2 regions of the Amycolatopsis dongchuanensis genome follow, and region 2 is predicted to be linked to the other one. Evidence: riboswitches for the same ligand, from Rfam matches in the RefSeq annotation. Region 2 holds a riboswitch; the other holds the start of a gene.

Region 1 (4,704 bases), on a different contig from region 2:
TTCGCGGACCTCAGGGCGGGGTACGGCGTCGTTCCGAGTCGGCGGGCCGCGTCCTGAGCGTCCACAGGAAATCATCGCGGGTCGCCGAATGCACGGTTATGCCTGTATGTCTGGTCCGTGCCGACGCCCCTGGGTTGAAACGAGGGCTTCAAACCCCGTTTACCACTCACGACTCCTATGAGAAGTTCTCAAAGTGGACATCTCGGCCCTACTTCGTGTCCCGTGTAGGTAGTCGATGAGATGGCAGGCTCCTTTGCGTGCACAATCTGTCGCCAACTCGCCTGAGCTCGGAACGCGTCCACTGTGGCGTTGATTGCGTCTGACGCGCCGGACGCCACACTGGATGCATGCGAACCAACTCGCCCCCTGTCCCGCGAGTTGGCCGTTCCTGTCCCGATGGCAACACATGAGGTTCACGCCGAACGGCGGACAGGGGCTTACGAAGGTGCCACCGCACACTGTTGTAGAAACGCACCAACTGTCAATCGCGGCAACGAGTTCCGACTTCCCGGTGCAGGCATGCCGGTAGTAGTGCTCGTGTTGGGACGTCGGCCAGAACGAATCCGCCGGCCTGTTGTCCCAGCAGATCCCGGTCGCGCCCATCGGCCGGCGTGCCCTGCGCCGTACCGAGAATCGCGCGCTTCGGTGAGGCGGCGCCGGTGGTCTCGGCGAGCTTGTCGGGGCCGGCGCACTTGGCCATCAGAGCGAGTCGAGCTGGTTCTTCTGCATTGCGGCAAAGTTCGCCAGAGAACGAGTTCAGCGCTCATACTCGGGGGTGCGTGAAACGACGTGACAACTCCACACCTCGCGTCGTGCGTCGGTCGGCCGCCGCACCGGATGCAGCGAATGAAGGTGACGCCGACTGATCCGGTGACCGCGTGTTTTCATCGGCCCGCGGCGTCCGCGTCGCCGTCTGCGGCGAGCGAGGCGGGGGCTCGGCCGTGGATCAGTGCGGCAGCCCGGTAGCCGACCACCACGCACGGAGCCATGGTGTTTCCCGAGGTGATGCGAGGGAGGACCGACGCGTCCGCGATACGCAGGTTCTGCGTGCCCCGGACTCGCAGTTCGTGATCGACGACGCGCCTGCTCGTCGGCCGGCTCCTGCCGCAGTTCCGGCTGTCGTTCCAGCACCTCGGCGTACTCCGCGTCGCGGGCGGCGTTGCACTCGGCGACCACGGCCTGTTCCTCGGTCGGCTCGATGAACGCCATCGACAGGATCGGGGCGGTGCCGCCCTGGTGGCGAATCCGGCCGGCCAGCCAGCGCATCTGCGTGGCCACCTCGCGCCGGGCGGGCAACAGGCGCACCGACTGCTGGAGGTAGAGCACGCCCAGCGTGCGCAGCGAACCCGCGGCTTCGGCGGTGGAGGCGCTGATCCGCAACCAAGAACTTTCGCCCGGTTCGTGCGTCACACCGTATGAGACGCACGTCACAACATGCAGGTAAAGACAGGTTGGGGAGGGTCGGGCACTGTTCCTCGCCGAGAGTCACGAGCCTGGTGAGGTGGATCTGTTCACTTGCCCGCCGAACCGGGGGCACTAGACTGGCTGCACCACTGGTTCGCCTGGGCGCGGTGACGCGTGCGGGTGAGACAACAGGGAACCCGGTGTGAATCCGGGACTGCCCCGCAGCGGTATGTGGGAACGAAAGCCGTCACCACGCGAGTGGTCCAGCACTGGACGCAGCGGCGTCCGGGAAGCGACGGCCGGTAGGTGCGAGTTGGGCGCCCACGAGTCCGAAGACCTGCCCGTGGTACGCGCGCCGACGGCGCGCGTGAGTCCGGGCCTCGCGGGATGGGCACGACCGAAACGCGGCTTTCTCGCGTGCTCGGACTCGGTGGACGAGCTCGCGAGGAGAGAGCTGTGACCGATATCGGCACCACGGTGCTGGGCTACCCGAGGATCGGCCCGGACCGAGAACTCAAGCGCGCCCTGGAACGCTACTGGGCGCACAAGATCGACGAAGCCGCGTTGCGGGAAACCGGCCGGGAACTGCGGGAACGAACCTGGCGTGACCTGGCATCCGCGGGGTTGGACTCCATTCCGTCCAACACGTTCTCGCACTACGACCAGGTACTCGACACCGCCGAGCTGTTTGGCGCGCTGCCCGAACGGTTCACCCGCCTCGGGCTGTCGCCGCTGGACACGTACTTCGCCGCAGCTCGTGGCGTCCAGGACGCGCCCGCGCTGGAGATGACGAAGTGGTTCGACACCAACTACCACTACCTTGTCCCGGAAGTCGGTCCGGACACGACGTTCACCCTCGCCGGGACCAAGCCGGTCGACGAGTACCGCGAGGCGAAGGCGCTGGACATCGAAACGCGGCCGGTGCTGGTGGGGCCTGTGACGTTCCTGCTGCTGGCGAAGTCCACGACCAAGGACTTCCGGCCGCTCGACCTGCTCGACACGCTGCTGCCCCGCTATGTCGAGCTGCTGCGACGGCTGCATGCCGAGGGCGTCGAGTGGGTGCAGCTCGACGAGCCGGCGTTCGCCGCGGACCGCACCGAGGCCGAGCTGAACGCGCTGATCCGCACCTACCACTGGCTTGCCGACGAGAGCGAGCGGCCGAAGATCCTCGTCGCCGGCTACTTCGGTCACCTGGGGCGTGGGCTCGGCGTGCTGGCCCGTTCCCCGATCGAGGCGGTGGCCGTCGACCTGGTCACCGACGGATCCTTTGTGGACGCCGTGGCGGCAGAGCCGGCCTTGCGTGACAAGGAGGTCCTGGCCGGAGTGGTGGACGGGCGTAACGTTTGGCGGACCGACCCGGACCGCGCGCTCGCCCACGCCGCCACCTTGATGGGTGTGGCGGGCAAGGTGAGCGTCTCGACGTCGTGCTCGCTGCTGCACGTGCCCTACGACGTCGAGCGTGAGGCCGGGCTGCACTCACGGCTCAAGGGCTGGCTCGCCTTCGCCCGCCAGAAGGTCGACGAAGTCGTGCTGCTCGGCAAGGCACTGCGCGGCGACGACGTCGAGCTTTCCTCTGCGCGGCAGGCGATCGCGGACCGCAGGGCGGCGACCGCGCTCGCCGACGAGGAGGTCCGCGCCCGGATCGCGGCGATGCGGCCCGAGGACGCCGTTCGCGCGCCGTACGCCGAGCGCGCCGCGGCACAGCAGGCCGCGCTCGGACTGCCGCCGCTGCCGACCACGACGATCGGCTCATTCCCGCAGACCACCGAGGTCCGCAAGGCTCGTGCGGCGCACAAAGCGGGCACCCTCGACGAGGCCGCATACGGGTCGGCGATGCGTACCGAGATCGAGCGCGTGGTCCGGCTGCAGGAGGACCTCGGCCTGGACGTGCTGGTGCACGGCGAACCCGAGCGCAACGACATGGTGCAGTACTTCGCCGAACTGCTCACCGGATTCGCCACAACCGCGCATGGCTGGGTGCAGTCCTACGGCTCGCGCTGTGTTCGCCCGCCGATCCTCTACGGCGACGTCTCCCGTCCGGCGCCGATGACTGTGGCCTGGGCCCGCCACGCCCAGAGTCTCACACCCAAACCGGTCAAGGGGATGCTCACCGGCCCGGTCACGATCCTCGCCTGGTCGTTCGTCCGCGACGACCAACCCCTTGCCGACACCGCCCGGCAGGTCGCGCTCGCCGTTCGTGACGAGGTCCACGACCTGGAAGCGGCGGGCATCCGGATCATCCAGGTCGATGAGCCGGCACTGCGCGAACTGCTGCCGCTGCGTAAAGCCTGCCACGACGAGTACTTCGCCTGGGCGGTGTCGGCCTTCCGGCTGGCGACCTCGGGGATCGCCGACTCCACCCAGATCCACACGCACATGTGCTACTCGGAGTTCGGCGAGGTGCTGCCCGCGATCGACGCGCTCGACGCGGACGTCACCAGCATCGAAGCGGCGCGCTCGAAGATGGAGGTGCTCACCGACCTCTCCGCCGCCGGCTTCGGCCGCGGTGTCGGGCCGGGCGTGTACGACATCCACTCCCCACGCGTTCCGGACGTCGAGGAGGTCTGCACCTTGCTGCGCACAGCCGTCGCCACGGTGCCTGCGGACCGGTTGTGGGTCAACCCGGACTGCGGCCTGAAGACCCGCGGCTACGCCGAGGTCGAATCCGCGCTGCGCAACCTGGTCGCCGCCTCGCGCGCGGTCCGGAAGGAGTTGGTGTGAGGGGCAAGCCGACGTCGGCGTCGAGGCTGACGCTCTCGCAGATCATGGATGACCACGACACCAACCTCATGGGCACCGTGCACGGCGGGGTGCTCATGAAGCTGGTCGACTCGCTCGCAGGCGTGGTTTCGGCCCGGCACTCCGAGGGCGCGTCGGTGACCGCGGCGATCGACGAGATGGTGTTCCGCGTGCCAGTCCGGGTCGGAGACGTGCTGCACCTGCACGCCCAGGTCAACTGGACCGGCCTCACGTCGATGGAGGTCGGCGTGCGCGCCACCGCGGACCGCTGGGACCGCTCGGTGCCACCGGTGCACGTGGCCTCCGCCTACGTCGTGCTGGTCGCCGTCGACGACGACGGCCGGCCGCGTGCGGTACCGCCGATCGTGCCGGAGACCGACGAAGACCGTCGCCGCCACGCCGAGGCCGGGATCCGCCGCGCCCATCGGCTTGCCCGGCGCGCCGCGATCACCGCATCGCGTACCGTCGCCTGAACCCCTTGGTGTGCGGGGTACTCCCCGCACACCAAGGACCAAGCGCACGTCCTGCGCATCGTCGACAAGCCGGTTCGCGAACCCGCCG
Region 2 (4,704 bases):
GTCAAGCGACTGATTTAAAGCATCGCTCGGATGGAGGTGTGGGGCTCGGGGGATCGGGGTGGGCGGCGGGTAGCCAAGTGGCAGGGGCCGGACCGCCGCCACTGTCCGCCTCCTGTTGCACCGGCCCCGGCTGCCGCTGCGCCCTCGGGCTGCCGCCGCGCTTCCCGGCTGCCGCTGCGTTGTCTGGCCGCCGGGCCGCCGCGCCGCCCGCCCACCGCCGTGCCCCGGGCCTCCCGCCGGGTCGCCTGGCTGCCACCGCATCGCTCCTGCTACCGCCGGGCCGCGCCGCCTCCGCCGCGGCGCCCGGTTCCCGCCTTGCCCCGGCTCCCGCCGAGCCGCCCCCGGCCTCCGCCGCGCCACCGCCCTCGGCCCCGCCGGGCCGCCCGGCGGCAGGCGCCCCTCAAGCCTTCGCCCGGAGCGAGGCCCGGGCCTGCCGGTACAGGATCAGCAGGAAGGCGGGCACGCCGACGATCGACGTGGCGACCCCGACCGGCACCTCCTGCGGATCGAGCACGGTGCGGGCCAGCGTGTCGATCCACACCAGGAAGATCGCGCCGCTCAGTGCCGTCGCCGGGAGCAGGCGCGCGTGCCCCGGGCCGGTGAGCGCGCGCATGGCGTGGGGCAGCACCAGGCCGACGAACCCCACGGCCCCGACCGCACTCACCAGCGCCGCCGTCAGCAGGGCCGTCACGCACAGCAGCACCAGCCGCGTACGCCCCATCGCCACGCCCAGCGCCGCCGCGGTTTCCCTCCCGAACGCCAGCACGTCGAGGGTGCGGGCGTGCCCGAAGCACACCACGAGCGCCACCACCAGCACCGCCGAGCACACCGCCACCTCCGGCCAGGACGCCGCCGCCAGCGACCCGAGCAGCCAGAACAACACCCCCCGCGTCGTCTCCGGATCGGCCGCGGTGAGCACGACGAACGACGTCAGCGCCGAAAACAACTGCATCGCGGCGACCCCGGCCAGTACGGTGCGGTCGGTCGTCCCGCCGAGCACCGAACTCAGCACCAGCACCAGCGCGAACGAAACCACCGCCCCGCCGAACGCCCCCGTCGACACCGACACCAGACCGCCGCCGAACCCCAGCACGACCACGAGCACCGCCCCGGTCGACGCGCCCGACGAAACCCCGAGCACGAACGGGTCGGCCAGCGGGTTGCGCAGCAGGGACTGCAACACCGCCCCGCACACCGCCAGCCCCGCCCCGCACACGGCGGCCAGCAGCGCCCGCGGCGTGCGCAATTGCCAGACGATCCCGTCCCGCAGCGGGCTGAGCGTGGGTTCGCCGAGGCCGAGGTGCGCCCGCAGCGTCGAGTACACCTCGCCGAGGCTCAGCCCCGCCGGACCGATCGTGACGGCGACCGCGAGCGAGACGACGAGCAGCACCAGCCCCGGCAGCAACCACCAGAGCGGGCTGAGCCGCCTCACCCGGCCAGTCCGATCGTGAGAGGGAGCGGCGCGAGCCCGGGCAGCGGCGATGAGACTGGGCTGGGCCCGGCGACGAGTAGCACCAGCCCCGGCAGCAGGGACCAGAGCGAGCTGGGCCCAGCCGGGCAGGTCGCGACGGCGCACGCGAGCGGGATCCCGAGCAGCGCCAGCCTCGGAAGCAGCGACCCCAGCGAGCTGGGCCCAGCCGGGCGGGTCGTGGTCGTAGCCGCGAGCGAGACCACGGGCAGCGCCAGCCCCGGCAGCAGCCACCGGTTCCAGAGCAGTCCCGCCGGGCGGATCGTGGCCGCGAGCGCGATCCCGAGCAGCCCCGCCCCGAACAACCCCCGCCCCGGCCTCAACCACCGGCCCGAACCGAGCCGCCTCACCCTGCCAGCCCGAACGTCCGCAAAGCCTGCGCCACCTGCGCCACGCCGTCGACCGTCCGGATCGTCGGGTTCAGCGCCTGCCCGGACAACAGCACGTAACGCTTGTTCCGCACCGCCGTCAGGTTGCGCGTGACGGGGTTGGACTCGAGGAACGCGATCTTCGCCGCCCCTGTCTCCGCGGTCTGCGAACGGCGCGTGAGGTCGCCCAGCACGATGACGTCCGGGTCGCGCTCGGCCACGGTTTCCCAGTTGATCTGCGGCCACTCCGCGTGGGTGTCGGCGAAGACGTTCTGCGCGCCGAGCGCGGTGGTGATGATCCCCGGCGCGCCGCAGCAGCCCGCGAGGTAGGGCGACTCGGAGTTGGCGAACCAGTACATGAGCCGCACGTGGGAGGCGTCGATCCCGGCCGTGGCGGCATGCATCCGTGCCGTCAGGTCCGCGACCAGCCGCTCCCCGCGGTCCTCGACGTCGAACAGCTTCGCCAGGTCACGGATCTCGGTGTAGATCGCGTCCATCGTCAGCGGCGCCGTGCGGGCGCCGTCGCCGTCGCCGCTGTTGTCCTTCAGGCAGTCGGCGGGGGAGACGTAGGCGGGCACGCCCAGCTGCTCGAACCGCTCCGGCGTGGCGACGCCGCCCGTGCCGAGCGTGGCCACGAACGAGGCGCTCACGAAGTCCGGGTCGGTGTCCAGCACCCGCTCGAACGACGGGTTGTTCTCGGCGAGGCGTGGTACGCGCGCGTTGTCGGCCGCGAGCTGGGGCAGCACGGGGTCGGTCCACGTCGCCGTGCCCACCATGCGGTCGCCGAGGCCCAGCGACAGCAGGATCTCGGCGCTGCCCTGGTTGAGCGCCACCGCCCGCTGCGGCGGCTTCTCGACGCGGACCTGGCGGCCGCAGTCGTCGACGGTCCGGGCGGGACCGGCCCCGGCCCGCGGGGCGGCGGCGCAGCCGGCGAGTGCCAGCGCGGTGAGCAGGACGAGCGGAAGACGTGGAACCGGCACAGGTTTCCCTCGCGTCGAGGGCTCATACGCGGAGCCCAGCCGTACGGACGTCCCGGCGCCGGGGCACCGGGTGCCAGCAGGTCTTCGGACTCGGGGTCGTCCGGGCGGGACGCCTTCCCGGACCCGTCGGGTCCAGTGGCCGGATGTCCCGCCCGTCGCCGCTCACCGCTGCGCGTCAGTTCCGGATTCGCACCGGATTCCCTGGCCCGCGGGGTGCGGGCGCGACTGGCTCCCGCACGCTATCACGCGACCGGGCGAACCCCGTTCCCGCGCGCGGCGGGCGGGAGCGCCGACGCGTCGGCGGCGGGCCACGCCAGCGGGTCCGGCCCGAGCTCGACGAGCTGGGCCACCTGCTCCGCGCACCACGGCGACACGGCGCGGCGCCCGCTGAGCACGTCGTCGGCGAAGGCGGGCCACTCCACCCACTCGTAACTGTCCACTTCGGACGGATCAGGCGCCGGCTCGCCGCTGGTGCGAGCGCGGAACACGGGGCACATCTCGTTCTCCACCACGCCGTCGGGCATGACCGCGCGGTAGCGGAACCGCGGCAGCACCAGTGTGATGTCGCTCGCTTCGACCCCGAGCTCCTGCCGTACCCGGCGGCCGACGGTCTCCCATAGGTCTTCGCCGGGGGCCGGGTGGCCGCAGCAGGTGTTGGTGAGCACGCCGGGCCACGTCCGTTTCGTCCTGGCCCGGGTGGTCAGCAGCAGGCGGCCGTCCTCGTCGAAGAGGTAGGAGGAGAAGGCCAGGTGCAGCGGCGTTTCCGTGTGGTGGACGTCCGCCTTCGCCAGCACGCCCCTCGCCTCGCCCGACTCCGTCAGCAGGATGACCTGTTCCATTCGACTCCGATTCTCGCCGTGACAGTCCCCAACAGCACCTTATGCCGCGAGGACGGGTTCGGCGCCGGTATCGTCGCCCGGCTGGGGAGGGTCACATGAGCGATACGCGCAGGTGAGGAGCAGGCCGGGTTGCGGCGTGACCGGGCAGAGGCTCACCCTGCGCCGGGCAGATGCCGAGCAGTGGTGAGTCGGCGGTGTCGAGACGAGTGACGCCGCAGGTCGCGCCGCGTGCGCCCTCGCACGGGGCGGTCTGGGGTGCGGCCTGCGCCGCCGGGTCCGGCACCAGGGCTGGCGGCGAAGCTGGTCGAGAAGCGGGCGAGCGAAGAACCGTCGGACTCGGGTGAGGAGCGTCGGCTGGCTTTGCTTTTCGGGATGGTGCAGGAGTTTCTGGAAGGGCAGCGCAGATCCTGGGCAGCGCCAGGACAACCCCCAGGGCCGCCCATCACTCGAATGGGTGACAATGGTGCGTGATCACCACCGCTCCCGTCCGGACCGTCGAGCCCGTTGCCGTGCGCAGGCGCTGGCCGCTCCTCCTGGTGCCCGCCGGGGTCGCGCTCGTGTCGTCCGGCTGGCTGGGGCTGAACTTCGACATCCGCTACGCGTTCGGCGGGCTGCGGAACGGGCCGGGCGGCCTGCTGGACAACTTCGTGCACCGGCCGCTCGCCTACCGCGTGCTCGTGTGGCTGCTCGACCGCGGGCCCTCGATCCTCACGCGTGGTGACAAGTCCGGCGGCGTTGCGGAGGCGTTGATCCGCGGTGAGGCGCTCCTGCTCGTGACGGCGGTCGCGGTCCTGCTGTGGGCGGGGCTGCGCCGCCACGGGCTTCGGCTCGCCCGGGAGGGGGCGCGCCGGGATGGCGCTGGGGTCGCGGCTGCGGGGATGGGCCGGGACCCCGCCGGGTTGCGCGGGAGCGGCGCTGACCTCACGACCGACGGGGCGCGCCAGGACCCAGACCTCACCGCCGCCGGGCTGCGCCGGGGCGGCCCTGACCCCACAACCACCGCGCCCCACCGCCACCACCCCACCCTCACCGCCGCGCTCATCGCCGCC

Evidence for each region. A riboswitch is a leader RNA that binds a small molecule or an ion and turns the genes downstream of it on or off. The one in region 2 is predicted to bind cobalamin.
Region 1: another riboswitch for cobalamin. It lies ahead of metE (5-methyltetrahydropteroyltriglutamate--homocysteine S-methyltransferase); the one in region 2 lies ahead of ABFX51_RS32770 (ABC transporter substrate-binding protein).

What each region holds. Positions count from the first base shown of each region.
Region 1 covers NZ_BAABIB010000120.1:65,607-70,310, reverse strand. Annotated here, with positions in the region: gene ABFX51_RS31105 (hypothetical protein) at 482-700, opposite strand; gene ABFX51_RS31100 (hypothetical protein) at 885-1,034, opposite strand; partial or broken gene ABFX51_RS39725 (Chromate resistance protein ChrB) at 1,099-1,410, opposite strand; cobalamin riboswitch at 1,538-1,763, shown strand; gene metE (5-methyltetrahydropteroyltriglutamate--homocysteine S-methyltransferase) at 1,861-4,125, shown strand; gene ABFX51_RS31085 (acyl-CoA thioesterase) at 4,122-4,616, shown strand; gene ABFX51_RS39720 (alcohol dehydrogenase catalytic domain-containing protein) at 4,668-4,704, shown strand, end outside.
Region 2 covers NZ_BAABIB010000134.1:8,311-13,014, forward strand. Annotated here, with positions in the region: gene ABFX51_RS32760 (FecCD family ABC transporter permease) at 401-1,432, opposite strand; gene ABFX51_RS32765 (hypothetical protein) at 1,429-1,818, opposite strand; gene ABFX51_RS32770 (ABC transporter substrate-binding protein) at 1,815-2,816, opposite strand; cobalamin riboswitch at 2,875-3,061, opposite strand; gene idi (isopentenyl-diphosphate Delta-isomerase) at 3,059-3,655, opposite strand; gene ABFX51_RS32780 (hypothetical protein) at 4,123-4,704, shown strand, end outside.